Regions from separate parts of the Sideroxyarcus sp. TK5 genome, predicted to be linked through region 1. Evidence: predicted binding sites of a transcription regulator. Region 1 holds the regulator's gene; each other region holds the start of a gene.
The links. The regulator sigma-54, encoded in region 1, starts transcription at its own class of promoters, with help from an activator protein. The targets are predictions, from matches to a motif close to TGGCACNNTTCCTGCT.
Positions count from the first base shown of each region.

Region 2: a site for sigma-54 is predicted at 2,530-2,545, ahead of nifE (nitrogenase iron-molybdenum cofactor biosynthesis protein NifE). Genes of this name have one in related genera too.
Region 3: a site for sigma-54 is predicted at 5,735-5,750, ahead of ACYPYQ_RS10595 (pilin). Genes of this name have one in related genera too.

Region 1 covers NZ_BAAHSJ010000003.1:352,870-362,667, reverse strand. Annotated here, with positions in the region: gene ACYPYQ_RS07635 (KdsC family phosphatase) at 1-149, shown strand, start outside; gene lptC (LPS export ABC transporter periplasmic protein LptC) at 146-730, shown strand; gene lptA (lipopolysaccharide transport periplasmic protein LptA) at 714-1,307, shown strand; gene lptB (LPS export ABC transporter ATP-binding protein) at 1,309-2,031, shown strand; gene ACYPYQ_RS07615 (RNA polymerase factor sigma-54) at 2,061-3,485, shown strand; gene hpf (ribosome hibernation-promoting factor, HPF/YfiA family) at 3,503-3,826, shown strand; gene ptsN (PTS IIA-like nitrogen regulatory protein PtsN) at 3,878-4,333, shown strand; gene hprK (HPr(Ser) kinase/phosphatase) at 4,340-5,272, shown strand; gene rapZ (RNase adapter RapZ) at 5,276-6,112, shown strand; gene ACYPYQ_RS07590 (NusG domain II-containing protein) at 6,099-6,494, shown strand; gene ACYPYQ_RS07585 (Gx transporter family protein) at 6,475-7,014, shown strand; gene ACYPYQ_RS07580 (flavin prenyltransferase UbiX) at 7,011-7,610, shown strand; gene ACYPYQ_RS07575 (SDR family oxidoreductase) at 7,629-8,486, opposite strand; gene ACYPYQ_RS07570 (CDP-6-deoxy-delta-3,4-glucoseen reductase) at 8,539-9,558, shown strand; gene ACYPYQ_RS07565 (heme biosynthesis HemY N-terminal domain-containing protein) at 9,518-9,798, opposite strand, start outside.
Region 2 covers NZ_BAAHSJ010000001.1:367,880-377,677, forward strand. Annotated here, with positions in the region: gene ACYPYQ_RS01890 (HD-GYP domain-containing protein) at 1-334, shown strand, start outside; gene ACYPYQ_RS01895 (hypothetical protein) at 344-721, shown strand; gene ACYPYQ_RS01900 (DUF6969 family protein) at 729-1,511, opposite strand; gene ACYPYQ_RS01905 (hypothetical protein) at 1,496-1,774, opposite strand; gene ACYPYQ_RS01910 (DUF7674 family protein) at 1,949-2,362, opposite strand; gene nifE (nitrogenase iron-molybdenum cofactor biosynthesis protein NifE) at 2,580-3,986, shown strand; gene nifN (nitrogenase iron-molybdenum cofactor biosynthesis protein NifN) at 4,158-5,549, shown strand; gene ACYPYQ_RS01925 (NifB/NifX family molybdenum-iron cluster-binding protein) at 5,560-5,970, shown strand; gene ACYPYQ_RS01930 (SoxR reducing system RseC family protein) at 5,967-6,389, shown strand; gene ACYPYQ_RS01935 (NifX-associated nitrogen fixation protein) at 6,386-6,847, shown strand; gene ACYPYQ_RS01940 (CCE_0567 family metalloprotein) at 6,858-7,070, shown strand; gene fdxB (ferredoxin III, nif-specific) at 7,073-7,363, shown strand; gene ACYPYQ_RS01950 ((2Fe-2S) ferredoxin domain-containing protein) at 7,365-7,688, shown strand; gene ACYPYQ_RS01955 (hypothetical protein) at 7,682-8,056, shown strand; gene ACYPYQ_RS01960 (TAXI family TRAP transporter solute-binding subunit) at 8,140-9,483, shown strand; gene ACYPYQ_RS01965 (hypothetical protein) at 9,745-9,798, shown strand, end outside.
Region 3 covers NZ_BAAHSJ010000005.1:223,768-233,565, forward strand. Annotated here, with positions in the region: gene ACYPYQ_RS10565 (methyl-accepting chemotaxis protein) at 1-184, opposite strand, end outside; gene motB (flagellar motor protein MotB) at 240-1,268, opposite strand; gene motA (flagellar motor stator protein MotA) at 1,285-2,139, opposite strand; gene flhC (flagellar transcriptional regulator FlhC) at 2,337-2,879, opposite strand; gene flhD (flagellar transcriptional regulator FlhD) at 2,890-3,210, opposite strand; gene ACYPYQ_RS10590 (tetratricopeptide repeat protein) at 3,509-5,140, opposite strand; gene ACYPYQ_RS10595 (pilin) at 5,215-5,667, opposite strand; gene ACYPYQ_RS10600 (HD domain-containing phosphohydrolase) at 5,838-7,445, opposite strand; gene ACYPYQ_RS10605 (ATPase, T2SS/T4P/T4SS family) at 7,539-9,798, opposite strand, start outside.

The sequences.
Region 1 (9,798 bases):
TCCCCGATGCGCCGCAATGCGTGCGTGACCGCGCCGATTATGTGAGCCAGCGTGCCGGCGGCCACGGTGCCGTGCGCGAGATCTGCGAACTGGTCATGTCGGCACAGGGCACGCTCGAGGCACAACTCGCGCCCTTCCTGGATCGATGAGCCAGCTCTCTTTCGTCAATCGCTTGCGTGTCTGGCTGCCACTGCTGCCCGTCCTGGCGCTGCTGCTCGGCAGTTACTGGCTGAACCTGCAAGTCCAGCCCGTGGAGCCGGCCACCGGTGCCCAGCGCCACGATGTCGATTTCGTGGTCTACGGGTTGCGCTCGACCGCGCTGAACACGGAAGGGCAGCCCCGCTTCACACTGCTCACGGAAAAGATGTGGCACTACCCGGATGATGACACGACCCACATGAAAACCCCCAGCCTGACCAGCTTCTTCAAGGACCATGCCCCCACCCGGATCGACGCGCAAAGCGGCATGCTCAGCAGCAAAGGCGAAGAGGTAAAGCTGCATGAGGATGTCCACATATTCAGACCGGGGAGATCGCCGGCACAGGACCAGCACTTCAATACCGAATATCTGCGCGTACTGCCGGACGATGGCTGGGCGGAGACGAATTTCCCGGTGTTGATGTTCGACCGTTACAACACCATCCATGCCGTCGGCATGGAGCTGGACAACGGGGCACGTACCGTGAGATTCCTGCAACAAGTCCGAGCCGTCCATGAAAAGAACGACTAAGCAGCTGCTGCTCATCCCTTTCCTGCTCTGCGCCCCAAGCGTCATGGCGGAACAGGCAGACCGCGACAAACCCGTGCATCTGGAGGCCAATCAGGTACTGATAGACGACGCGCGCCAATTCAAGAGCTTTGAAGGCCGTGTCCAGTTGATACAGGGAACTTTGAACATTCAGGCAGACCGCATAGATGTTCGCGAGGACAAGGACGGCTATCAACACCTCACCGCCATCGGGCATCCGGCCAAATTCCGCCAGCGCTATGAGGGCAGCGAGGAGTATGCGGAAGGCTACGGCGAAAGGATCGAATACGACACCCGTGCCGAGACCGTGGACTTTTACGACCGCGCCCGCGTCAAGCGCGGACAGGACGAAGTCCAGGGGGCGCACATCACCTACAGCACCAAGACGGAAGTGTTCAGCGCGCGCGGCGATGAAGCTTCACAAAAGACCGGCAACGACCGGGTGCGCGCCGTGATACAACCCAAGCGGGACAAATCCCCGGCTGCATCCGCCCCGGCAAGCACACTGACCATACAACCCAGCGAGAACCTGTCCACCCCTGCCTCGCAAAGACACTGACATGAGCGAACTCCGTACCGAATCCCTGAAGAAGACCTACCGTGCCCGTACCGTGGTGCAGGATGCCTCGCTGCATGTCAGCAGCGGCGAGGTGGTCGGTCTGCTGGGCCCGAACGGCGCGGGCAAGACCACCACCTTCTACATGATCGTCGGCCTGGTCGCCGCCGACGGCGGAGAGATCACCATAGACGGCGAAAAGGTCACCCATCTGCCCATCCACAGGCGCGCACGGCTGGGTCTTGCCTATCTGCCGCAGGAGGCTTCCATCTTCCGCCGCATGACCGTCAGCCAGAACATCGAGGCGGTGCTCGAGCTGCATGATTATTCCCCGGAAGAGCAGTCGCAGCGTCTCGAAGCGCTGCTGAACGACCTGCACATCACCCACATCCGCAACAACCCGGCGATCAGCCTCTCCGGCGGCGAGCGGCGGCGCGTCGAGATCGCGCGCGCGCTGGCCACCGACCCGCGCTTCATCCTGCTGGACGAGCCCTTCGCCGGCGTCGACCCCATCGCCGTGCTGGACATCCAGAAGATCATCCGCTTCCTCAAGGAGCGCGATATCGGCGTGCTGATCACCGACCACAACGTGCGCGAGACGCTGGGCATCTGCGACCGCGCCTACATCATCAATGCCGGCTCGGTGATGGCGGAAGGCACGCCGGAGGAAATCATCTATAATGAGGGCGTGAGGAAGGTGTATCTGGGCGAGAACTTCAAGCTATAAGAAGCGCCGCCCCTCACCAGACACCCAAGATGAAACCCGCTCTCCAACTCCGTCAATCCCAACAGCTCCTGCTCACACCGCAGTTGCAGCAAGCGATCAAGCTGTTGCAGCTCTCCACATTGGAGATCAATCAGGAAGCCGCGCGCCTGCTGGACGAGAACCCGTTGCTGGAACGGATAGACGACACCGCCAACCAGACCTACAGCGGCAGTAATGACACTGGCACGCAGGTGACTGAACGCACGGAAAGCTCGGCCACCGAGAGCCCGGCCAACGACGAGACGCCGGAGTGGGGTGAACAGAACTTCAGCCATGCGGCAAACAGCAGCCCGGATGACGAGGATGACGGTTATCAGGAAGTCGCTTCCGATCGTCCCAACCTGCGCGAGCATCTGCTTTGGCAGCTGAACATGAGCCTGCTGGACGAACGCGACAAGAAGATCATCGGCCTGCTCATCGACGCACTGGACGAGAACGCCTACCTGGCCCAACCCCTGGAAGAGATCGTGGAGATCTTCCCGGAGGAGCTGGATATCACGCTGGACGATCTGGAGACCGCGCTGGTGCAGTTGCAGCATCTGGATGCGCCCGGCATCGGCGCGCGCGACCTGCGCGAATGCCTGACGCTGCAGCTTCAGGCGATCCCCGAAGACGTGCCGGGACGGGATATGGCCTTGCGCATCGTGGGCGAACATCTGGACTTGCTGGCCGCACGCGACTTTTCCAGGCTGAAACGTCTGTTGCGTTGCGATGATGATGCCTTGCGCACCGCGCAGGATCTGATCGTGCATCTGCAACCCAAACCCGGTATGGCATTCGAGCATCGTGCGGCCGACTATGTGGTGCCAGATGTGCTGGTGGAGAAGGTCGGCGGTATCTGGAAGGCACGCCTCAATCCTGAAGCCATGCCGCGCCTGCGTATCAACCAGGTCTATGCCAACATCCTGCAGCAGCGCGGCGATGCCAGCGCGCAGGGCATGGCGACGCAGTTGCAGGAAGCGCGCTGGTTCATCAAGAACCTGCAGCAGCGTTTCGAGACCATCCTGCGCGTGGCACAGGCCATCGCGCAGCGTCAGCGCCAGTTCTTCGAGCACGGCGACATCGCCATGCGGCCGCTGGTGCTGCGCGAGATCGCCGAGCAGCTCGAACTGCACGAATCCACCATCTCGCGCGTGACCACACAGAAGTTCATGCTCACCCCGCGCGGCATCTACGAATTCAAGTATTTCTTTGGCAGCGGTCTGGCCACCGATGCGGGGGGGGCTTGTTCTTCCACCGCCATCCGTGCCCTTATCAAACAGATGGTTAGCGAGGAAGATACTCGCCAACCCCTGTCCGATAGCCGCATGTCTGAAATCCTGGCACAGCAGGGCATTATCGTCGCCCGCCGTACCGTGGCAAAATACCGGGAATCCATGAACATCCTCCCGGTCAACCTTCGTAAATCACTCTAACCATAAAGGAGCAGGCCATGAACCTCAATCTCACAGGACGCCACATGGAGATCACTCCCGCGATCCGCGAACATGTGATCGGCAAACTGGACAAGGTCAAACGCCATTTCGACAATGTGATCGACGTGAACGTCATCCTTTCCGTCGAAAAGCTGCAGCAGAAGGCAGAAGCCACACTCAACATCAGCGGCAAGACGCTGTTTGCCGAGTCCGAGGACAGCAACCTGTACGTCGCCATCGACGCCCTGATCGATTCACTGGATCGCCAGGTGCTGAAGCACAAGGAGAAGTTCGAAGCACGTCGCCACGACGATTCGGGCAAACATCAGGCAGCAGAGTAAACCGGACGAGGCAGCGACACACGCTGCCTCGTTTCAATTTGGTGAATCAGCATGAGTCTAATCAGCAAGATATTGGCCCCCGACTGCGTGATGCTGGACAGCGAATCCTCCAGCAAGAAACGCGTCTTCGAGCACGTGGGCATCCTGTTCGAGAACACGCTGGGCATCGCGCGCAGCCAGGTGTTCGACAGCTTGTTCGCGCGCGAGAAGCTCGGCTCCACCGGACTGGGACAGGGAGTGGCGATCCCGCATGGTCGCGTCAAGGGTCTGCGCGATGCGGCGGCCGCCTTCGTCAAGATGAAGACACCCATCCCGTTCGATGCACCGGACGGCCAGCCGGTGAAATTCATCTTCGTGCTGCTGGTGCCGGAGCGCGCTACCGACCTGCACTTGCAGATACTGGGCGAACTGGCCCAGATGTTCAGCGAACAGGCCTTCCGTGATCGTCTGGAAGCGACCGACGACCCGACCGAGATGCATCAGCTGTTCAACGACTGGAACCCCTGATCCGCCGTGGCCCAGGTCAATATCAGGCAGTTGTTCCGCGACAAACAGGAGCGCCTCGGGCTCACCTGGGTCGCCGGTGACGGCTCCGAGCGCACGCTCGACAGCGAGACCGTCAACGCCTCCAACTGGGGACTGATCGGCCACCTGAACCTGGTGCACCCGAACTGGATCCAGGTGTTGAGCAATACCGAACTGGACTATCTGCATGATCTCTCTCCCGCCGATCTGGCAACGTCGCTCGCAGCCCTTGACCGGCAAAAACCCTCCTGCCTGATCGTCGCCGGCGAGACCGAGATCCCTAAGGGGCTGATCGATTTCGCCAACCGCACCGAGACGCCGCTGTTCCATTCGCCGCTGGGCAGCGTCCACCTGATGTGGATGGTGCGCCACTACATGGTCAAGGCGCTGGCCGATTCCGCTTCGCGCCACGGCGTGTTCCTGGACGTGCTGGGTGTCGGCGTGATGATCACCGGCGACAGCGGAGTCGGCAAGAGCGAGCTGGCACTGGAGCTCATCACGCGGGGCAACGGCTTGGTCGCGGACGATATCGTCGACCTGTTCCGCATCTCGCCCGAGGCACTGGAAGGTCGCTGCCCGGATCTGCTGCGCGACCTGCTGGAGGTGCGCGGGCTGGGTATCCTGAACATCCGCACCATGTTCGGCGAGACGGCCGTGCGCCGCAAGAAGAGCCTGAAACTCATCGTGCATCTGTATCGTCCGCCGCACGACGACCTGAGCAAGCTGGACCGTCTGCCGCAATCCGGCAAGGAAGACATCCTCGGCGTCACCATCAGCAAGGTCGAGATACCGGTGCTGGCTGGCCGCAACCTCGCCGTGCTGGTCGAAGCCGCCGCACGCAACTTCGTTTTGCAGCAGCGCGGCATCGACACCATGCAGGAATTCATCGCGCGGCAGGAACAGCAACTCTCGGGAGACTGAGCCATGCAGCTTATCCTGATCAGCGGCCTTTCCGGCTCGGGCAAGAGCGTCGCCCTCAAGACCCTGGAGGATTCCGGCTTCTATTGCGTGGACAACCTGCCCGCGGAACTGCTGCCCGCACTGATCCAGAACCTGCGCGAAACCGGCAACACCCGCGTCGGTGTCAGCGTCGACGTGCGCAGCGGCGGCAGTGTGCACTCCCTGCCGCAGCACATCGACGCGCTCAAATCGCAGAGGGTGGATGTGCATCTGCTGTTCCTCGATGCGCAGACCGACACGCTGGTAAAACGTTTCTCCGAGACGCGCCGCCTGCATCCGCTGAACGATGGCGTGCGCACGTTGCCGGAATGCGTGGCATACGAACGCGAGTTGCTCACCGAGATCGCCAGCATCGGACACCGTATCGACACCAGCGAACTGGGTGCCAATGCCCTGCGCGCGTGGGTCAAACAGTTCATCGTGCTCGACCGCGCGCGCCTCACTTTGCTGTTCCAGTCGTTCGGCTTCAAGCACGGCATCCCGCTGGATGCCGATCTGGTATTCGACGTGCGCTGCCTGCCCAATCCGCACTACGATCCGGTGCTGCGCCCGTTGACCGGACGCGATGCGCCGGTGATCGATTTCCTGCAGAACACGGCTATGGTCGACAAGATGTACGACGACATCCGCCGTTTCGTGGAAGACTGGTTGCCCAACTACATCGCCGACAACCGCAGCTACCTGACCGTCGCCATCGGCTGCACCGGCGGGCAGCACCGTTCGGTCTATCTGTCCGAGCGTTTGGCCAGGCACTTCCAGTCACAGCAACAGGTGTTGGTGCGCCACCGTGAACTCTCATGAGTTGCACCGCCCCTTCCTGCGCGACCTGAGACCGGGCGACTGGCTCACCCTGCTGGCAGGCGGGCTGTGCATCATCCTGCTCTCCGGCAAGGTGTGGAACGGCGGCCTCGCCGACACCGCCGTCATCCGTAGCGGCGGCAAGATATTCAGCTCGGTCCCGCTCTCGCGCGACCAGCGCATCGAGGTGCCCGGCCCGCTCGGCACCAGCATCATCACCATCGAAAAAGGCAAAGCGCGCATCAGCAGCGACCCCAGCCCAAGGCAGTATTGCGTGCGACAGGGCTGGCTGGAACAGTCCGGAGAGATCGCGATATGCCTGCCGAACGAGGTCAGCGTGGAACTGACGGGCGGGCAGAAAAAATATGACAGCCTCAACTATTAAACTGAGCACCACCGCCGAGGATCACCACCTCGCCAGGATGGCAGCGGTCGCACTCGGCCTGACCGTGCTGGAGAACGCCATCCCATCGCCATTGCCCGGTGTCAAACCGGGGCTGGCCAATATCATCACGCTCATCGTACTGGCCCGTTTCGGCTGGCGCGCAGCGGTGTGGGTGTCGTTGCTGCGCGTGGTCGCCGGCAGCCTGCTGTTCGGGAATTTCCTTGCGCCGGGATTCTTCCTGAGTTTGAGCGGTGCGCTATGCAGTCTGGGCATGCTCGCGCTCTCCGTCCGCTTGCCACAACGGATGTTCGGCCCGGTCACGCACAGCGTACTCGCCTCGCTCGCCCACATCACCGGGCAGATGGCTGTGGTCTATCTGTGGCTCATCCCGCACAGCGGCATCGCCTACCTCATTCCCATCTTCGCCACTGCCGCGTTGGTATTCGGTACCGTGAACGGATTGGTCGCGGCGAGATTCATGGATAATGACGACAGTCATGTTCCGGAAATCAAGTCATGAAGACCATCACGCTCGCCTTCACCGGTGCTTCCGGCTTGCCCTACGGCATGCGCCTGCTCGAATGTCTGCTGCAGGGCGGGCAACGCGTGCATCTTGTTTACTCGCAGGCGGCGCAGATCGTCGCCAAGCAGGAACTGGACTTCACCCTGCCCGGCCGCCCGCAGGATGCGGAGCATCTGTTCAAAGAGCGCTTCGGCAGTTTCAGTGGTGAACTCAAAGTGTTCGGCATCCAGGACTGGTACGCCCCCATGGCCTCCGGCTCCAACCCCGGCGACGGCATGGTGGTCTGCCCCTGCACCATGGGCACGCTGGGCAAGATCGCCGGAGGTATCAGCGACGACCTGATCTGCCGCGCGGCCGATGTGATGCTGAAGGAAAAGCGCACGCTGATACTCGCACCGAGGGAAATGCCATTCTCCGCCATCCATCTGGAGAACATGCTCAAGCTGTCACATGCGGGTGCGGTCATCATGCCACCCAATCCGGGCTTCTATCATCATCCACAGAGCGTGCAAGCGATGGTCGACTTCGTGGTGGCGCGGATACTGGATCACTTGGGGGTGGAGCAGAACTTGATAGCGAAGTGGGGCGAGTGAACGCGCCTAGTCACCGGATCATTTTTTCAGCGCATCCCCGACCGTCGGATAAAGCAATCTCACCTGCAGCTCGCGCTTCATCCTGACGTTACTCAAGCGCCGCGACTCCGCCATGAACGACCACATCGCCGGGGATACCGCCTGCTGCACTTCGGCTCGCGCCAACCTTGGCGGGTGCGGCAAGCCATGCGCATCAGCCACCCGATCGAAGTAATCCCCCATCTTCATCTCGTCGTCATCCACAGCGTGGTATACCCGATTGCTCTTGCCGCGACGCAACACGGCAACGATGATGCGCGCCAGATCGTCGGCGTGGATGTGGTTGCTGTAACCATCTTCAGCGGCCACTATAGCCGCTGTTCCGGCACGCAGCCTTTCCAGCGGCAACCGTTCAGCCGCATAGATACCCGGCACGCGCAGGATGCTGGCGTGCACACCGTTGCGTCGCGCCCACGCGCGCACCTGCCGTTCTGCGCTCACGCGCAACGCTGCCCGCGCACTGCACGGCGCGAGGCGGCGCGTCTCGCTCACAACCTCTCCGCCGCAATCGCCGTACACACCGCTGGTGCTGATGTAGATGAAGTGCTGCGGCAGACTTCCATGCGACAGGGCCGACAGCAAGTGTGCGGTACGCGTGTCGCGGCGTGCACCCGGCAGTGGCGGCGCGAGATGGATCACAATATCCGCCACACCACCGATGCGTGCCAGACACCGCCTGTCATCAAGATCGGCTATGAGCGGCATCGCTCCGCCTGCGCGCCAGGCGGCGCTTTTTTCCGGATCGCGCAGCAGCGCATAGAGCCGGTAACGGTCGCGCAACAGCGGTAGCAGGCGTCGCGCGATATCCCCACAACCGACAAGGAGCAGATTAGTCATTCGGTGATTATGCGTTAAAATCGCGCCCTTTATTCAAACCGGAATGCGCCCCATGAGCTTCAAGACCACGATACAGCCCAGCCAGCACTCTTTCACCGTTGCGGAAGGTGAGACCATTCTGGAGGCCGCGCTCGAGCATGGTCTGGTGTTGCCCTACAGCTGCCGCAACGGCGCATGCGGCGTTTGCAAGGGCAAGGTGCTGGAAGGCAAGGTCGATTTCGGCGATCACCAGTCTTACGCGCTGACCGATGAGGAGAAGGCCGAGGGAATGGCGCTGTTCTGTTGCGCAAAGCCTTTGTCGGATGTGGTGATCGAGAGCCACGAGGTGACGCGCGCGCAGGACATCCCGGTGAAGATGCTGCCCTGCCGCGTGGAGAAGATGGAGAAGCTGGCCGACGACGTGATGGCGCTCTTCCTGAAATTGCCGGCGAACGAGCGTTTGCAGTTCCTCGCCGGCCAGTACATCGACATCCTGCAGAAGGACGACAAACCGCGCAGTTTCTCGCTGGCCAATGCGCCACACGACGACGGCCTGCTGGAGCTGCACGTGCGCTACATCCCCGGCGGCACGTTCACCGAGCATGTGTTCCACACCATGAAAGAACGCGACATCCTGCGCATCAAAGGGCCGTTGGGCACTTTCTTCCTGCGCGAGGATTCAAATAAGCCCATCGTGTTCGTGGCCAGCGGCACCGGCTTCGCGCCGGTCAAAGCCATCATCGAGCATGCGATCAAGATCGGCTTCAAACGCGAGATGCACTTCTACTGGGGCGTACGCAAGGCTGCCGACCTGTACATGCTGGACAAGATCCGCGCATGGGAAGCGCATGGCATCAAGTTCACACCGGTGGTATCGGACGAAGCGTGGGAGGGACGTTCCGGTTTCGTGCATCAGGCGGTCCTGGAGGACTTCACCGACCTGTCCGGCTACGATGTGTATGCCTGCGGCGCGCCGGTGGTGGTGGAAGCGGCGCACAACGACTTCACAGCACAGTGCGGCCTGCCGAACAGCGCCTTCTATTCCGACGCCTTCACTTTCGCGCCGAAGAGCCCGGCTCAGCCAGCTGCGTAGCCAGCTGGTAATACTTGAAGGCATCATCCGGCTTCTGTTGCTTCTCGGCCAGATGCGCCAGAGCCGTATAGGCATCGCGGCTGGGTTGCAGACTGATGCTGGCATCCAGATAGCTCTGCGCCTTGCCCCATAGTTCCTGATGCAGGCACAGCTTGCCCAGTGTCAGCATCAGGCCCGCATCGTCATGGTGTTCCTTCAGCCAGGCTTCCGCCTGTTCGATCTGTGCCACTACGCTACCTT
Region 2 (9,798 bases), on a different contig from region 1:
CGAGCTGGGCAGGCAATTCGATTCCAGCCTGGCGAAACATTTCCTGTCACTGAACGCTTCCGACCAACTGACCCACATCGTCGGCCACAGCGAACCCGGTCTGCCGTTGCAACACTGCGGCTGCGGTGCGCCGCTGGCGATACGCAGCGCACAGCGCGATGGGGATCATGTCTACTGCCATTGCTGCGGCGGCGAATCGCGCCTGAGCAAACACGGCGACGAGATCAAGATCGAGATGACCGGCCAGCGCGGCGGGGCGGCGGAGCTGGTGCCCGACAGCGACCCGGACCTGATCGGCGCGATGGTGGAAGACATTGCGCCGCATGTATTGTGAGGTGACATCATGAACGCACCATTGAACAACACCGTCGAGATCAACGGCAGACCAGTATCGGTGGAATGGAGCAAAGCCGCCGCACGCGAACTGGCACAGCGCGCGCAACCGCTGGTGGTCGAGCTGGAACTCTACTTTTCCTGTCTGGTGAAGAAGTTCGTCCACTTCCACGAAACGGCACCGCAATGCGACACCGTCCCCGTCAACGACAAACTCGCCGTCTTCTTCCGCCCTGTCACCTCCACTGCCTGCTCGTTCGAAGTCGCAGACCGTTTGGGCAGACAGCCCGAGATCGAACTCGATACACCCAACGTGCGCAAGATCGCGCCGAAGCGGGTCAAGCTCGATTTCGTGCGCGGCGCGTGGCAGGGGAATTACTGGATATGAAGGGTCGTTAGCCTTGCCGCCCGGCGAGCGCCAGTTCCACCAGCCATAGCGCGTCCTCGACCGATATTTCCATCTGACTGGTGATATCAAGTTCCCTGTCCTCGAACACATCCCCATCGGGATGCGTTGCAGCCCATGCCCACACGATCTCGTCGCGCTTCTGCAGCAGTGCTTCGATGTGCGGGCGGTAGAGCACGAACATCGCGCTGATCCAGCGGTTCACCGGCAGCGAGGGGAAGGCATGGTCGATGACGAAGCGATCCAGCATGTGGATCACCTGTTCGGCGGGATACCAGGCTTCGGCGGTCACCCAGCGGTTGGTGGTGAACAGGGTGGTCGGAAAGCCGTAGCCGTCCATGGCGATGGCGACCAGATGCGACAGCGCTTCATTGCCTTGTGGCCACGGATCGGTGGCCGGGTAATCAATCGGTGCGACATCGGCGGGCATGCCCTTGGGGCGCAGGAAGCAGTGGAAGTGTCCGTGCTCGCCCGTTTCGCTGCGATGCGCGTGGTAGTAATACTGCGCATGGCTCTCGCGGTCGTACACGTCGTCATTCGGGTAATGGTTGAATTCGTAGAACGTCTCGCCCTTGTTCAAGGAGTCGCGCAGCACTTCGCCGACGATGTTCAGTTCGGCTTTCTTCAGCGCGCGATACATCTCCACGATCTCGCGGCCTGCCTGCCGCATGGCCTGCAACTGCGCCAGCGGCAGACGTGCCAGATCGGGTGCGTCAACCAGCCTCGATTCGAGGCCGGTCGCAGGTGCTGGCTGACTTAATGCGCTGCGCATGGGTTTTTGGCGCCGCAGGGGTTCTTCGCGGCACAGGGATTCTTCGCCGCGCAAGGATTGGCCTTCTTTTTGGATTTCGCCATGCACGGGTTCTTGCTGGCGCAGGGATTCTTTCCGGCACAGGGGTTGGCTTGGGACATCTTGTGCGAACGCGCCGCACAGGGATTGGCCGCGCCGCAGGGAGCTGCCATGGCTGCGCCGCTCATGGCCGCAGCCAGCGCGCCGGAAGAGATCAGGGATTTTGCGATCGTGTTGAGTTTCATGGTGCTCTCCTTGGAGGTGATGGCAAGGCCGAAATGGCGGATGCAAGCATTGGTCGGCGGAGGGCGCAGAACCTTACACGGAGGTGGATATTGCGGTGACGGATTCGATCCGTGGAGAGACGAAAAGAAAACGGGGCAAGGCTTCCGCATTGCCCCGTCGCATTGAAAGCGCTTTTATCTCAGCTCTTCGTAATGACGTTCCATGAGCTCCAGTGCGGCGGCAAGCCGTTTGGGCATCAGGGTGCGCGCCATGGCGAACTCGGGTGAGGTCTCGCCGTAGAAAAGATTCGTAAGGTAGGAGATGCCGATCGCCTCGTGCAGTTCGGTGCTGGCCGATTCCAGCATCTCGTCGACGAAGGCGAAGTGCGCACTTGCGGTCGGCCAGTCTTTCTTTTGGATCGCTTCGCGTGTGGCGAGCTTAAGCGCATCCACCTCGACGGGCAGCACGCCGAAATCCGCCTCGTCGATGATCGCTGCCACTTTGGGAAAACGGGCCGCGAGATGGTCGGCAAACCGGGGGCCGGCCTGACTTGAGATGATATTGCCGTAGACAAACCAGGTGCCGGTGCGATCGGTGTTGAATGCCATGATGACCTCCTGTATTAACAACATTAGAAGCGTGGGCATTCTGTGGTTGTAATAAACAGGTGTCAACAGGCCTGACGGTCTATGTCTCTTTGTTGCATGAGTAGACCTTGTCGGGTTTGCTACAAGACATTCTCAAATAAATCCCATTTAAATCAAACCGCTGTCTCTGGCACGGCACTTGCGAATACAAGGGCGTCAATCATTGTGAGCCATTGCCATGCAAGCCAAGGACATCGCCGAACTGCTGAACGAACCGGCCTGTACGCATAACAAGAAGGAGAAATCCGGTTGTGCGCGTCCCAAGCCCGGGGCGACTGCGGGTGGCTGTTCGTTCGACGGGGCGCAGATCGCTTTGCTACCTATCGCGGACGTTGCACATATCGTGCACGGGCCGATCGCGTGTGCGGGCAGTTCCTGGGACAACCGCGGCACGCGTTCTTCGGGGCCGACGTTGTATCGCATCGGCATGACCACCGACCTGACCGAGCAGGATGTGATCATGGGGCGCGGCGAGAAGCGTTTGTTCCATGCCATCAAGCAGGCGGTCGACACCTATTCCCCCAAGGCCGTGTTCATCTACAACACCTGCGTGCCCGCGCTGACCGGCGACGACATCAGCGCAGTGTGCAAGGCCGCGGCCGAGAAGACCGGCGTGCCGGTGGTGCCGGTGGACTGTGCCGGTTTCTACGGCACCAAGAATCTGGGCAACCGCATCGCGGGTGAGGCGATGTTCAAATATGTGGTGGGAACGGGCGAGCCGTTGCCGGTGCCTGACGCGCTGCAACGCCCCGGCATCAAAGTGCACGACGTGAACCTGATCGGCGAATACAACATCGCGGGCGAATTCTGGAACGTGGCACCGTTGTTCGACGAACTCGGCTTGCGCATCCTGTGCACCTTGTCCGGCGATGCGCGCTTCCATGAAGTGCAGACCATGCATCGCGCCGAGGCGAGCATGGTGGTGTGCGCCAAGGCCTTGCTCAACATCGCGCGCAAACTGCAAACCGATCACAAGGTGCCGTTCTTCGAAGGCAGCTTCTACGGCGTCACCGATACATCGAATGCCTTCCGGGATTTTGCCAAGCTGCTGAACGATCCCTCGCTGACCGAGCGCACCGAGGCGATGATCGTGCGCGAGGAAGCCAAGATCAACGCCGAGCTGGACCCGTGGCGCGAGAAGCTGCGCGGCAAGCGCGTGTTGCTCTACACCGGCGGCGTGAAGTCGTGGTCCATCGTCTCTGCCTTGCAGGACCTGGGCATGGACGTGGTCGCTACCGGCACCAGCAAATCCACCGAGGAAGACAAGGCGCGCATCCGCGAGATCATGGGCGACAAGACCAAGATGATCACCGACGGCAGCCCCAAGGCATTGCTCGGCGTGGTGAAGGAATATGAAGCCGACATCCTCATCGCGGGTGGCCGCAACATGTACACCGCGCTCAAGGCGCGCATCCCTTTCCTCGACATCAACCAGGAGCGCGAATTCGGTTACGAGGGTTACAGCGGCATGGTGGAACTCGCGCGCCAACTGGCGCTGACCATCCAGAGCCCGGTGTGGCCGAGCGTGCGCAAACCGGCGCCGTGGGCGAAGTCGAATGTGCCGGGTGTGGAGTTGGGGGCGTGATGATGATTGCGACTCGATATTCAATCCGTCATTCCGGCGCAGGCCGGAATCCAGCGAAAACATATAGCCCGCGTAGCGGACAAAACGAATTGCTAAACCATTGTTGTCCCGCTGCGCGGGGTCATTCTTTCAACTGGATTCCGGCCTGCGCCGGAATGACGGAGGTGTGACATGGCCGAGATATTGAAACGCAACAAAGCACTCGCGGTGAATCCGCTCAAGGCCAGCCAGCCGGTCGGCGCGTCGCTCGCTTTCCTCGGCATCAACAAAGCCATTCCGATGATGCACGGTTCGCAGGGCTGCACCGCGTTCGGCAAGGTGTATTTCGTGCGCCACTTCCGTGAGCCGATCCCGCTGCAGACCACGGCGATGGATCAGGTGTCCACGGTGATGAGTGCGGACGAGAACGTGATCCTCGGTCTGGCGACCATCTGCGAGAAGAGCAAGCCGGCGCTGATCGGGCTGCCGACCACGGGTTTGTCGGAGACGCAGGGCACGGACATAAAACGTCTGGTGAAGGATTTCTACGCCGCGCATCCAGAGTTCGCGCACATCCCGGTGGTGCCGGTGAACACGCCGGATTTCAGCGGCTGTCTGGAGAGCGGCTATGCGCTGGCGGTGAAGGCGACGCTGGAAACCATGTTGCCGGAGAAGACGGACAACGTGGGCAAGCGCAAGAAGCAGGTCAACGTGCTGGCCGGTTCTTTCCTCACGCCGGGCGATGTGGAACACATCAAGGAACTGGTCGAGGCATTCGGCCTGCGTCCGCTGGTGTTGCCGGACATCGGCGATTCGCTCGACGGTCACCTCACCGAGATGGAAAGCTCGCCGCTCACTGTGGGCGGCACGCCTGTCAGCGACATCGGCAGCATGGGCGAATCCATCGCCACGCTGGTGCTGGGCAATTCGCTGTTCGATGCGGCGGACTTCCTTAAAGCGCAGACCAATGTTCCCGACTATCGCTTTGATGCCCTGATGGGTCTGGAAGCGGTGGACAGTTTCGTGCTGGCATTGGCCGAGATCAGCGGCAAGCCGGTGCCGGAGAAGATCGAACGCCAGCGCGCGCAATTGCAGGACGCGATGGTGGATGCGCATTTCATGCTGGGTTTCGCGCGCGTCGCCATCGCTGCCGATCCCGATCTGCTCTACGGCTTCTCGCGGCTGGTGACGGAGATGGGCTGCGAGGTGGTGGCCGCCGTCGCACCGGCGCGCGCCAACATCCTGGAGAGCGTGCTGGCGGAACAGGTGGGCATCGGCGATCTGGAAGACCTGGAGATCGCGGCCAAGCGCAAGGGCGCGCAACTGGTCATCAGCAATTCGCACGCGGTGGAGACGGCGCGCCGTCTCGGCGTACCGCTGCTGCGCGCGGGCTTTCCGCAATACGACCTGCTTGGCGGCTACCAGCGCCTGTGGGTGGGTTATCGCGGTACGCGCCAGTCGCTGTTCGATCTGGCGAACCTGCTGGTGGAGCACGGTCATATCGAGCCGGAGCCGTATGTCTCCATCTATGCACAGCGGACAGGAGAGAGTCGTGCGACACCTGCGGCTGGTCAAACCCACTGAGGAGGCAGCGATGACAGTGAAGATCGCATTCGCCACCAGCGACCGCAAGGCGGTGAACCAGCATTTCGGCGCGGCGGAAGCATTCGCCATCTATGAGGTGAGCGAGCATGACGCGAAGCTGATCGAGGTGGCCGAGTTCATCGAGACCGCGATGGACGGACACGAAGGCAAGCTGGCCGCCAAGGTGGAACTGCTGGGTGATTGCGCGGCGGTGTATTGCAACGCGGCGGGTGCATCGGCGATCCAGCAGCTGTTGGCCGGTGGCATCCAGCCGATGCGTGTGGACGAAGGCATGTGCATCGACGGTCTGCTGAGCGGATTGCAGCAGAGCATGGTGAGCGAGCCGCCGGTGTGGCTGACGAAACATCTGAAGAAGCAGTCGAGCAAGAGCTTTGCGGACGACGAGGAGTGGCAGGAATGATCAGCGCACCGGTACGCGTGATCGCTGTGCAGAACCGCGTGGCACAGGTGATGCCCACCGAGAAGTCCGGCTGCGGCGGTTGCGCATCGCGCGAGTCGTGCGGCGTGTCGGGGCTGGGCAGATATTTCTCGTCGCGGCGCAAGACCATCGATGTCGCCTGCGATGCGCAAGTGCGTGCGGGTGATGCGTTGCAGCTTTCGCTGAGCGAAGGCGACCTGATCAAGGCCGGGCTGCTGGCCTATCTGTTGCCGTGCGTGACGGCGGTGGCCGGTGCGGCACTGGCATCCGGTTACGGAGATGCCGGCTCGGCAGTGGGCGCAGCCGTCGGTGCGGCAAGCGGTTTCGTTCTGGCGCGCGTGTCCGGCTGGGTGCCGCGTGTAGTCGTGCAAACAAGTTCAACCAAAGGAGAAACACCATGAGTGAGGCAATTGCAGAAGATCCGTTGATGACCACGGATTTCATCAAGGAGATGGTCAAGCAGATGCGCGCCGTCGACAGCTACGGCACGTATGACGGCTGGCCCGCCGAGCGCGTGCTGGCGCCGTATGTCCTGACCAAGGAACAGAAACGCGAGATCCCGATCATCGGCGATCCGGACGAGATCCTGCTGTCGCGCATCAAGTGTTTCTACAACGCCATCGCTTCGCTGATCGAGAAGGAATGCGGACAGATGGCAGTGCCGATGATCAACATCACCCACGAAGGTTTCGGCCGCGCGGTGATCACCGTCGGCAAGCTGGTGGTGATGGACAAGACGTTGCGTGACGTGCACCGCTACGGTTACGAGAGCCTGTCCAAGATGAAGGACGAGGGCGACAAGCTGCTCTCCGTCGCGCTGGAGATCATCGGCAAGCACCCGGATGTGGCGGGGATGTAAGGAGGGGGAGATGACGGAAGATGAACTGAAAGCCCTCGACAAGGAAGTGAAGAAACTGAAGCGCATCGCCACGGAGTGGGCGGGGCAGTTGCACGATCTGGTCGAGGACAAGTTGCCGGCGGGCTACAAGGAGCTGCCGGGCATCGCGCAATCCACTTACGAGGCTTGCCAGGCATGGGCCGAAGCGAGCGCAAGATTATCCGAAGTTCAGAAGGAAGCATGACCATGTCAAACATCACCGGCATCACCCGAGGCGGCACGCCTTACGAACCGACTTTCGTCACCGCACTGGACCCGGCCAACTGCATCGGCTGCGGCCGCTGTTTCAAGGTCTGTCCACGCAGCGTGTTCGAGCTGCTGGAGCGCGACGAGGATGACGAGAACTACGACGAGGACGAGGACAACATGATGGTGATGTCCATCGCCAACGCGCTGGATTGCATCGGCTGCGGATCGTGCGCACGTGTCTGCCCGAAACAATGTCATACGCATCAGCCGATGCCGGTGGGAGCCTGATATGCCGAAACCGACCAGACATGTGTTCGTGTGTTCGCAGAACCGTCCCGCCGGTCACCCGCGCGGATCGTGCGGCGCGAAGGGCTGCGCCGAGGTGGTGGACGAGTTCATGCAGCAGTGGCAGCAGCGCCAGGCCTTCGCTGAGGTGATGGTCACGCCCAGTGGCTGCATCGGCCCGTGCAGCATGGGGCCGAACGTGCTGGTCTATCCGGAAGGTGTGATGTACAGCGGCGTGACCCGTGCGGATGTGGGCGAGATCTTCGAGCAGCATCTGCTGGGTGGCACGCCGGTGGAACGCCTGAAGGCCCCTGCCGACGTATGGTAGAACTGGATACCTCGCGGCAGTTGCCTGCCGCGCTGGAGGCGGTGGCGAGGCGCATCATCATCGCTTTGCAGCTGGAGGCCGAGCGGTTCAGCGCGACCGGCGCTGCACCCTGCATAGACCTCGCAGCCGCGCAGTTCACGCGCGTGGTCGACCCGGCCAACCAGCAGCCGGGCTACGAAGGGGTGTGGCGCAACGCGCGCAGGGAGCGCTGCGGCGGCATCACCTTCAACAGCGACGGCAGCTTCTATGCCGAGTACGACCTGTTCTGCCCGCACCCGAGCGATGAAAAATGGTTCGTGGAGATGGTCACCGTCTGGGGTAACACCGATCACATCAGCAGCGAAGCGACGCTGATACCCGCCCTGTAGCCGACCTGCCACGGAAGTTCGGCGAACGGCTATGATGCGCATCGTTCGCGGCGAGCTTGCCGCAATGTGGGAAGGTGCACATCGTGTCTGAAGAGAATCGTGAGATGAATACCGAAGAGGCGCGCGAGGAATTGCACGTCTCTTTGCCTATGGAAGCGTTCAAGGCAGCGCTGCCGTATCTGCTCGCGCTGCTGGTGATCGCAGGTGTCGGCTACTGGCTGGTCGATCCGGCCCCGCCGAAGACTATGGTGATCTCCATCAGCAAGGAAGACGGCAACTATCAGGCCTATGCCAGTCTGTACGCCGCGCTGCTGCAGCAGGAAGGCATCACGCTGGAGATACGCGAGACGGAAGGGCCGCTGCAGAGTCTGGAGGAATTGCGCCAGCCGGATTCAGGCGTCGATCTAGCCTTCGTGCCGGGCGGTATGGCGGGCGGGCAGTCCACGGTGGGGCTGGAGTCGCTGGGTAGCCTGTACTACGAACCGTTGTGGATCTTCCACCGGGGCAAGCAGAAGATCGAGCACCTGTCGCAGCTCAAGGGGCTGCGCGTCGGGGTGGGGCGGCCGGACAGCAGCACCCGTCTGATAACGAAGGTGTTGCTGGATGCGGCCGGGGTGACCGAGCAGAACGCCACGCTGTACGAGATCGGCCTGGACGATTCCATGGAAGCGCTGCGGCACGACGTCGTGGATGTCATCTTCCTGACCGGCGTGCCGAACTCGCCGCTGATAGCCGAGGTGGCGAACATGCCCGGCGTGTCGCTGGTCGATCTGGACGACTCCGAAGCCATTTCGCGCCAGTACAGTTTTCTGCATCACCTGGTGCTGCCGGAGAGCGCGCTCAGCCTGCAGGCGAACATCCCGCCGCGCCGTGCGCATCTGTTGGCCCCCACTGTCACGCTGGTGGCGCGCGATACGCTGCATCCGGCGCTGACCTACCTGCTGCTCAAGGTACTCACCCGCGTGCACGGCAATGCGGGCATGCTGCAAAAAGAGCATGAGTTCCCGGCCGACAAGGATTCCGATTTCGAACTGAGCAGCCAGGCGGAATATTTCTACCAGTCCGGCCCGCCTTTCCTCGACCGTTACCTGCCGTTCTGGGCGGCGACCTTCGTCAGCCGCGTGCTGATCATCCTGATGCCGTTGTTGGCGCTCGCTATCCCGCTGAGCCGCCTGGCACCGGCGATCTATACCTGGCTGGTGAAGTCTCGCATCCACAAACTGTATGGAGAATTGCGTTTCCTTGAGTTGCAGTTGCGCAATGCTCCCCAGCCTGTCGATCTTGCGCGATTCCGGCATGAGCTGGATGCGATAGAGAACAAAGTCAACCACTTGCGCTTGCCGGTGGCGTTCTCCAGCCACCTGTACGAGCTGCGCAGCCATATCGGGTTGGTACGTGCTCGCATCGAGCAGTACGCGACGGCCTAACAGGCTGTTGAAAAACTACTGCGGTGGTCATCTGCAGCGTTGCGCGGTGCTCGAAATCCTCATGTACTGCATGTACATTCCGGTTTGGTTACGACTAACCTGAAGGTAAGTCTGCACCGCAACAACGTTGTCTGCGCGCCGTGCGCCTTGCATCCGACCATCCTCGCTACGTTTTTCAACAACCTGCTAAGCATTCTTCGTGGCGTGCCGATACATTGTTCACAGGGGCGCGAGGTCGCCCCGCAGTGAAGGAGGTGTGACATGACTATCGTGATGGATATGGGCAGCTACGAGATCGCGCGCGTGGAAGAGGTC
Region 3 (9,798 bases), on a different contig from region 1:
GCCCGTTCAGCACGCCGTCGGCAGAGACCTCGGCTTTTTGCCGCGCCTCTTCCAGGATGCGCTCCTCGAACGTACTCAGCGCCGAGCGTTGCGCCAGCACCATGATGGCCAGCAGGATCAGCTGGATCGGGATCTGAAGTTTGCTCTTCAGCGAAAGTTTGCTCCACCATTTGTTCATGTTCATTCCCCCTGCGTAAATTGCCGCTTATGACTGGCTAACGGCCGTTTTTCAAGCTTCTTTAATGCAACCCTGCCGGCAAAGCCCCTTGTGGCGCGGTTTCCGTCACCTCGTTCGCGGCAGCCGCCCCTTCCGGCGAGGAGGCTGCCACACCGGAAACACCCAACGCCTCTGCCGCATCGCCGTCCTCGGCATCGATCTGCACCGTACCGCCATCCTGCTGTGCCGCCTCTTCTGCCTTCTTGTTCATCACGATGATACTGATGCGTCGATTGATCGGGTTCAGCGGTTCCGCCTTGTCGAACAACACCGCCGAAGAAAGCCCCACCACGCGCACGATCTTGTCATCCGCCAGACCGCCCGAGATCAATTCGCGGCGTGATGCGTTGGCACGGTCGGCCGACAGCTCCCAGTTGCTGTACCGCCCGCCCTTGATCCCGAAAGGCTGCGCATCGGTGTGGCCCGACAGGCTGACCTTGTTCGGCATATCGTTCAAGGTCTTGCCGATCTCGCGCAGGATGTCGCGCGTGTAATCCTCCAGTTGCGCACTGCCGCTCTGGAACATGGGCCGGTTCTTCTCGTCCACGATCTGGATGCGCAACCCTTCCGTGGTCAGGTCGAGCAAGATCTGGTCCTTGAACTTCTCGAGCTTCTTGTTGTTCTCTATCGCCGCCTCGATGTTCTTCTTCAGCTGGCGCAATGCATCGATCTCTTTCTTCGCCTCCAGTCGCAGGAACTCCTGCTTGGCGGCCTTGAGGTTGATGACCTTCTTCTCGGCCTCGATCTCCCCCTTCTTCACCTGACCTTCCGTGCGGGTCAGGTCCTGCCCGCCGCCCTTGATGATGCTGGAACTGTCGCCGCTGCCTTCGCCGCCCATCAGTGCAACTTTCAGGGGGGTCTTGAAATACTCCGCGATCCCCTGCAGATCCCCTTTGGCGGTGGAGCCCAGCAACCACATCAACAAGAAGAACGCCATCATCGCCGTCACGAAGTCCGCGTAAGCGATCTTCCATGCACCGCCATGATGGCCGCCCGCCACCTTTTTGATGCGCTTGATGACGATGGGGCGTTTGTTCTTGTCTTCAGCCATGATTCATCGCTTCGTCCTAGCGCTTCTGCTTGACGTGTTCTTCAAGCTCGGCGAATCCGGGGCGGTCTGTGGAGTTGAGCACCTTGCGCCCGAACTCGACCGCCATCGCCGGCGCATAACCGTTCAGGTTGGCCAACAGCACCACCTTGGCCGCCTGATAGATCTTGCTCTCCTCGTCCGCTTTCTGCTCCAGCAGTCCCGCCAGCGGGCCCACGAAACCATAGGCCAGCAAGATACCGAGGAAAGTACCGACCAGCGCGTGCGCGATTAGGATACCGAGCTCTGCCGGCGGGATCCCCACCGACTCCATGGTGTGCACCACGCCCATCACGGCGGCGACGATACCGAAAGCCGGCATGCCGTCGCCCAGTTTTGCGATGACATGCGACGGCACCAGGGCCTCATGGTGATGCGTCTCGATCTCCACATCCATCAGGTTCTCGATCTCCATCGCGTTCAGGTTGCCGCTGACCATGATGCGCAGATAGTCGGTGATGAACTCGACCACATGATGGTCGTTCAATATCTTGGGATACTTGGCGAAAATGGCACTCTCGTTGGGGTTCTCGACATCGCCCTCGATGGACATCATGCCTTCCTTGCGCACCTTGCCCAGCAACTCGTACATGAGCGCCATCAGCTCCATGTAGGTCTCTTTGTTGTATTTGGAGCCCTTGAAAATGAGCGGGATCGCCTTGAAGGTCGCCTTGATGGCACCCATGCTGTTGCCCACGAAGAATGCGCCCAGCGCACCGCCACCGATCATCAACAACTCAAGAGGCTGGTACAAACCGCCCAGATGGCCGCCCGCCAACGCGTAGCCGCCAAAGACCGAGCCCAGCACCACAACATATCCAACGATTACCAGCATGGTTCACCTCTACTTATGCCTATCCAAGGCTCAATCGTATCCTAGCAGGCTCTTTTTGGCTTCATTACGCGAACAAACCGGCATATACAGGGCAATTCGAGCCTTTCAGTTCCCGGAAAACCAATCGCCGCCACACCCGATCATGCTCCGGACGTGGCGGCGATGAGAACTGGACATCATCGTTCAACTGCTGGCGATCATGCCATTGCCGCAGCAAGCTGGGCTGCCTTGCGGGTCTTGCCCGCGCGCGAGGGCGGGCGGCAGATGCCGCAACTGTATTCATCGCACAATTCGTTGGTGTGCACCACGAAATGGCCGCCGCATTCCTTGCAGCGCGTCAGTTGCATCATGCCGGCCTCGAAGAATCGGATCAGGAACCAGGCGCGGGTGATGCTCAGGGTCGGCTCGTCTTCGCCGACCTCGGCCTGTTCCAGATACAGACGGTAACTCTTGATGAGCGCCTCGACACCGGAGACGTTCGCATTCTTAACCAGGAACTGGTGGATTCCCATGAACAGCGAAGAGTGGATGTTCGGCAACCAGCTCATGAACCAGTCGGTGGAATAAGGCAGCATGCCCTTGGAGGGCGATTCGCCCTTCACTTCCTTGTAGAGCTTGAGCAGACGCTCACGGCTCAGATTGGTCTCCTCTTGCAGCAGCTGCAAGCGCGCGCCCAGATTGATCAGGTCCACCGCGATCTGGATCTCGCGCGCCTCGTTCACCACACTCTTGTTGCGCATGATCGGCTCCTTAAGCGGCCAAGGCTTCGACTTGCTGGCCGGCCATCAGGATGGTGGCATGCGCATGGGACATCATGCGGTCCTTGTTGTAGTCGGTGATCATGTTCAACAACAATTGCTCGTCGAAGCGGAAACGGCACAACAACATGTTGGATCCCGTCATCTTCAGCATCTGCGCCGGCGACAAGCCGTCGATCAACTCGGCCAGCTCCTCGCTGATGCCGAGACGGAATATCGCGCTGGCCTTGTCGCTGCGGATCATCTGCTGTGCCAGCATCATGTAGGAAAGATTGATCTCGCGGATCTCTTCGTGAACCTGATTGGTATTCATAGCCGTCCCCTCGCAAAAATCATTGTTGTCTTGATTCGACGGTTGCATTTTGCGGGGACCACGGGTGTAAGAAAATCGGAGGTTTTCCGATTTTTCGGTAGGAAGAGTTCCTACAAGGATTGGGGGTTGCCTTTATCTAACTGGATGACCCAGCAATGAACAAGCTGACATGAGTGCACCCATGAGGTGAGTCAACAACTCACAGACGCTAGCCTATGGGATGCATTATAGAATCAACCTTCTCACATCAAATCACTGAATAGCGGAAGATATCGCCCCCTATCCAGTTCACGGCGCGTCATCTTGACTTGGAAAGATTTATCGCGGCACAGGAAAAAGTGTAGCCAAGCTCGCAACTTCGCTGCAGATCCTGTGACGCTGCTACGGTATCACCCAGCGCCTTATATGACACAGACCTCCTGAAGAAGGCCTCACCATCATTCCGATTCAGCTCGATCATGCGTGTTAGCTCATCAGCCGCCTCACGGTATCTTCCTGACTGATAAAGGGATTTCGCCAGCATCATATGAACCTTGTCGTTACTCGGGTCAAAATCGAGCGACTTCCTGAAGTCTGCTATCGCTTTCTCATAATCCTGCTTTTCACCGGATGCAAACGCACGGCCATAATATATGCGCTGAGCTCCGACCTTATCCTCACCATGCAGCAATTGAACCGCATCATCCCACAAACGATAGTTATCAGACATCACCCACAATCTATTCCAGGAAAACGGCAAATGCGCGAGAAAAACCATCGTGCTCAGCCAGATTAATCTGACTGTCGGCAATAGCGACACAAGCAACACCCATAGCAGCATGAATCCGGGCAGCCACAAGTAGGCTCGATACAGAACAAATATCTCTTGCGTCCTTATAGCTGTGAATTCGATCGGGAACAACACCCATGGGTACAGCATCGCCAATCCCAACAGCGCCAATCGCCCTCGCTTCAACAACAAAGCCAAAGCCCCCACTCCGTAACCCACATAGGCAAGCAAGCCCAGCCAGGCAGAGAATTCTGTGTAACTCACAAAAAAACTCTCTCGCATATCTATCGACATCCAGGCAGGGTTGGGAAATAACATCAAGGCGCAGTATTTGAAAAACAATTTTGCTTGCGTCAACAGGCTCAGGACATGCAGACTGAAAGCGTCCTGTGGAGCGCCCTGCAAACTGAGTAATTGCGCAGCCTGAAACTCATAAGGTTCGCCCAATATCCCAACGCTCTTCATCACCACGATGGCCCCAATCAGGATCATGGCTCCCCATACCGAAATCAAAGCACCACGTGAAATCATGATGCGCGTTCTCAATATCCAAGTGAGCGGGAGCAAGATCGCTGGTGCCAGCAAGGCATGTTCTTTGCTGAATACAGTTACAAAATAGCCTGCCACGGCAATAACCATCATGCGCCAACTCCCCTCCAGCAATCCTTTCAGATAGGCGATCTGCATCACCAGCATAAAGAACGTTGCCATGAGAATGCTGCGCTGCACCAGATACCCCGTGCCATATACAGCCAGCGGGTGGCAGGCGAATACCAGAGCTGCGACCCATGCGCCGACCAGACATTTTTGCAACAGGATCGGCTCAGTAACAAATATACCTATCCATAAGCGCAGCAACAGCAAGATGAGCAGGACATTGGCCCCATGAAGAAGCAGATTCTGGATCCGATATACCCAAGGTGTGTCACCGGCAAAGACCCAGGTGACCCCCATCGTTGTATAGGGGAACCAGCGCAGGTTGAAATCAAAATGGGCGTTGGCGTAGAAAGAGATGGCGCGATCAAAAAATGAGACGTCATCGAACACCAGCGGATTGTTCAAAAATGGGACATAGACTATCGCCGTCAGCAACAGAAGTATGAACGCGCGAGGCCTGTCTCCTGCAAAGAATAGCTGCATCCCCATCTTGACTTTACCCAAAGCAAATCCAAAAAAGCAAAAGTCCCCAATCAAGGGGACTTTTGCATCAGCCGACTACAGGCAAACTGTTGCTATCACTTCCATTTGGCAACGAGTGTAGGGGCGGGAGCAGCACAATTGGTCGTAACAGTCCAAACGATGTTCGTGCTGCCCATCGTCGGTGTCCAGCGGACATAACCACACGATCCAGATCCAATCACGCCGGGGGCAACAGTAGCCTCAATGACACCGTCCACACTGACACTGATGGCCGATACTTCAGCTGAGGTCGTAGGTGCACCGCTCAAGCCCATAGATGTCCAGCTATCCGCGGCAGTGAATGCACCGGTGAATGTAGTCAAGCCATTGTCCTGTGCATACATTGCCAAGGCTGTCTTTACCGAAGCAGTTGTCGTAGCGATCTTCGAGAATTTAGCCTTTGTGACATAGTCTTGATAGGACGGGATCGCCACAGCAGCCAGAATACCGATGATCGCGACCACGATCATCAGTTCGATCAGGGTGAAACCTTTTTGAACTTGCTTCATTGTTTATCTCCTTAGCGGGTTAGGAAGTTGCCCTTGCGGGCACACACGGGGTGTGCGAGCGAATAGTAGCAGGTTGCGTGCCATCGTCCAATGCTGAATCGGATGGCTTTCACAGGGCCGGATCGATCAAAACTGCCCCAATTCAGTCGGGATGTGACGTTTTTTGTCAGTCATGCCTGGTAGCCGGGGATTCTTGCTTCGTCCACAACATCGATCTGTTCCGGCGCAAGGAACTGGCGCGCGTATTCGAGATAGACCTTCTCCCGGATGAAGGCATCGAACAGTTCGGGGTCGATATGGCCGTTGATTTTGAAGTTGCCGAGGATGTTCAGCGATTCAGTCAGCGTCTTGCCGGGCTTGTAAGGACGATCCTTGGCGGTGAGCGCCTCGAAGATGTCCGCGATACCCATCAACCTGGCCTGGATGGACATCTGCTCTCGGGTCAGCCCTTTCGGGTAACCCTTGCCGTCCATGCGTTCATGATGACCGCCGGCATATTCCGGGACACGCTTGAGGTGCTTGGGCCAGGGCAGCGATTCGAGCATCTTGATGGTCACCACGATGTGGTGGTTGATGATCTCGCGCTCCTCGGCAGTGAGTGTGCCGGCGCGGATGGTCAGGTTCTCGGTCTCGTCTGCCGACAGGAAATCGCGCATCGTGCCGTCCACATCTCGCCAGCGATATGACGCGATCGCGCGCACCCTCTCGATGTCCGCATCCGACATCTTCTCGCCGCCTATGTTGGTGCGGCGCAGGAACGCCCGGTCATCCTCCAGTTGATTCAGGCGGGCTTGATATCCCTCCTTGCTCAGTTCACCGCGCAGCATCGCGATCTCGGCATCGCGTTTGAGCACCTCGAAACGCGTGTCGATCAGCTGTATGCGGTCGAACAGGGTGTGCAGCTTGGTCGCCTTGTCCACCACATGAACGGGTGTGGTGATCTTGCCACAGTCGTGCAACAGGCCGGCCATCTTGAGCTCATACCTGTCCTGGTCGGTCAGTTTGAATTCCTTCAGCCCGCCCCTGTCGCTGCGGCTGGCTGCCTCGGCCAGCATCATGGTCAGCGCCGGCACACGGGCACAGTGTCCGCCGGTGTAGGGGGATTTATCGTCGATCGCGGTGTTGATGAGCTTGATGAAGGATTCGAACAGTTCTTCCATCTGCAGGATCAGTCTGCGATTGCTGATCGCGATGGCGGCTTGCGAAGCGAGCGATTCGAGCAGCTTCTGGTCGTCCAGGGAGAATTGCTGCACGCCTCCCTTGTCGTCCAATGCATTGATGAGCTGCAGCACGCCGATCACTTCGTGCTCGTGGTCACGCATCGGCACGGCCAGGAAGGAGCGGGAGCGATAGCCGGTCTTGGCGTCGAAATGCTTGGTGCCGGAAAAGTCGAAGCCCTCGGCGATATACGCGTCCGGGATATTGACCGTCTCCCCGCTCAAGGCGGCATGGCTGACCACCATGGCATGGTTGGGCGCCCCATCCTTGCCGATCATGTGGATGGGGTAGAAAGGGATGGATTCGCCGGATGTTCCGCCCATGCTGATGCCAAGGGAACGGTTGCGCAGTATCTCGAAAGTCAGCGTCTGATTCTCTGCATCGAGCAGATACAGGGTGCCCGCATCGGCATTGGTGATCTTCATCGCGGCGCTCAGGATGCTCTCCAGCAGCTTGTCGATGTTGCGCTCACTGGAGAGAGACGCGCCGATCGCGTTGAGGTCGTTCAGGCGATTGAGCAGGCTCTCCAGCATGGTGCGTTGAGCCTGCTCCTGCGCCATGTAGGCTTTGACCTTGGTCGTATCCACTTTAACCTTTCATGCCTGGTCGGCGAACCGGAACAAGCGCCCCCCCAGCCGACCGGGAATCAGCTTCTACTTGATACAGACGGCCCGGACCTGATGGATGTCGGTGATGCCTTGCAGCACTTTCTCGATACCATCCTGCTTCAAGGTGCGCATCCCTTCTTCCAGCGCGATGGCGAACAACTCGGCGACCCGCGCGTGTTCCTGGATGGCTTTCTTCACCGGGTCGGTACCGATCAGCAGTTCATGCAGACCGACGCGGCCGGCATAGCCGGTGTTGGAGCATTTCTCGCAGCCGACCTTCTCATACAACGTGATCTGCCCCTTGTCGTCCCCGAACAGTTTCAGCCACTCTGCGTACAAGGCCTTGCTTGCAGCGGCGGCATCCTTCTTCCATGTCTCCGTGCTTCGCAACTCTTCCGCATACTCGGTCAGCAGGGACTTGATGTCTTCCTGGGTCGCGACATGCGGCTTCTTGCAATGCTTGCACAGGCGTTTCGCCAGACGTTGCGCCAGGATGCCCAGCAGCGCATCGGCGAAGTTGAACGGGTCCATGCCCATATCCAGCAAGCGGATGATGGATTCCGGAGCACTGTTGGTGTGCAGGGTGGCGAACACCAGGTGACCGGTGAGCGAAGCCTCGATACCGGTGGACACCGTCTCCTTGTCGCGCATTTCGCCGACCATGATCACATCCGGGTCGGCACGCAGGAAAGCGCGCATGACGGTGGCGAAATCCAGCCCGGCCTTCTTGTTGATCTGCACCTGGCGCAGACCTTTCTGGGTGATCTCGACCGGATCTTCCGCCGTCCATATCTTGGTGTCGGGCGTGTTGATGTGCTTGAGGATGGAGTGCAGCGTGGTCGTCTTACCGGAACCGGTCGGGCCGCACACGAAGAACAGCCCATAGGGCTTGGACACCGTCTTCTTGATGAGGTCCAGATTGCGGTCGGAGAAGCCCATCTTGTCCAGCGGGATCGGTTCACCCGATGCAAGGATACGCATCACAACGTCTTCCACACCGCCCTGAGAGGGAATGGTCGCCACACGCAATTCGATATCCAGCGGACCGAATTTCTTGAACTTGATCTTGCCGTCCTGCGGCCTGCGCTTCTCGGAGATGTCGAGGTCGCACATGATCTTGAGGCGGGTGACCAGTGCATTGCGGTAGGTGGACGGGATCTCGATGTAGTTCAACAGTGAACCGTCCTTGCGCACGCGGATCTGCGTCTTCATCTTGCCAGGACCGGGCTCGATGTGGATGTCGGATGCGCCCATCTTGTAGGCATCGACGATGATCTTGTTGACCAGCTTGACCAGCTCGTTATCGGCGGCAGCATTCAGGTCGTCCTGATTCACACCACTCACCTCTTCGTCGTCTTCGCCGCCCAGCGACGTGAGCAGGTCGTCGACCGATGAATCGTCCATGGCACCGAAGACACCCGTGCCCTCTCCGGCCGTACTTCCTCCGCCGTAGAAGTGATCCAGCGTCATCTTGAATTCGCGCTGGGAACAGACTTTGTAGATCAGGCGGTTCTTGGGGAAGATGTTGTTGACGACGCGGGAAGCCTGGATCCGCTCTGGATCGGTCGTCAGGATGACCAGCCCTTCGGGGGTGTCGTCTATGGGGACCCAGTGGCTGCTCTCCACGTATTCCCGGCGCAGGTTGCGCAGCAGCTCGCTGGGTTTGACCCGGTCCGCCTGGAACGGCTCGTACGGCACTCCGAAGAATTTTGACAGTGCATTGCCCAGCGCGTCCAGCTTGATCTGGAACTCGTCGATCAGCACGTTCTCGACGTCCACGACTTTGCGGCGCGCGGTACGCGTGGCCAGTTCGAATTCCGCGGCAGACATGACGGCATCGGCCACCAGATAGTCGTATTTGGTCTTGATGGCCCCGCTCTGTTGTTGACGCTGGCGCAAAGCGACGGCCAGGGTCTGCGCCAGTTCCTTCACGCCTTCCTCGACCATGGCCGGGAACGGCAATCCTGCCTTGTTGTTGATGACCTGCATCACACCGACCAGTTCACCACCTTCGTCCACGATGGGAGCGACCAGCATGTGCTTGGTGCGATAACCGGTGCGTTTGTCCACATCCTGCAGGAAACGCAGGGTCGGGCTATGTGCCGCCAGCTCCTGCTGGTCATACACATCCTTGATGTTGAGCAACTTCTTGTGTACGGCGCTGAAGCCCGCGATGCTTTGCTCTGCGATGGGCAGTTTCAGGTCCTTGAAAGAGTTCAGACCCGTTTTGACTTTGGAAACCAGCGAAGCCTTGTCATCGCCGACGACATAGATGGTCAGACGATCCGCATTGAACAGTGCGCAG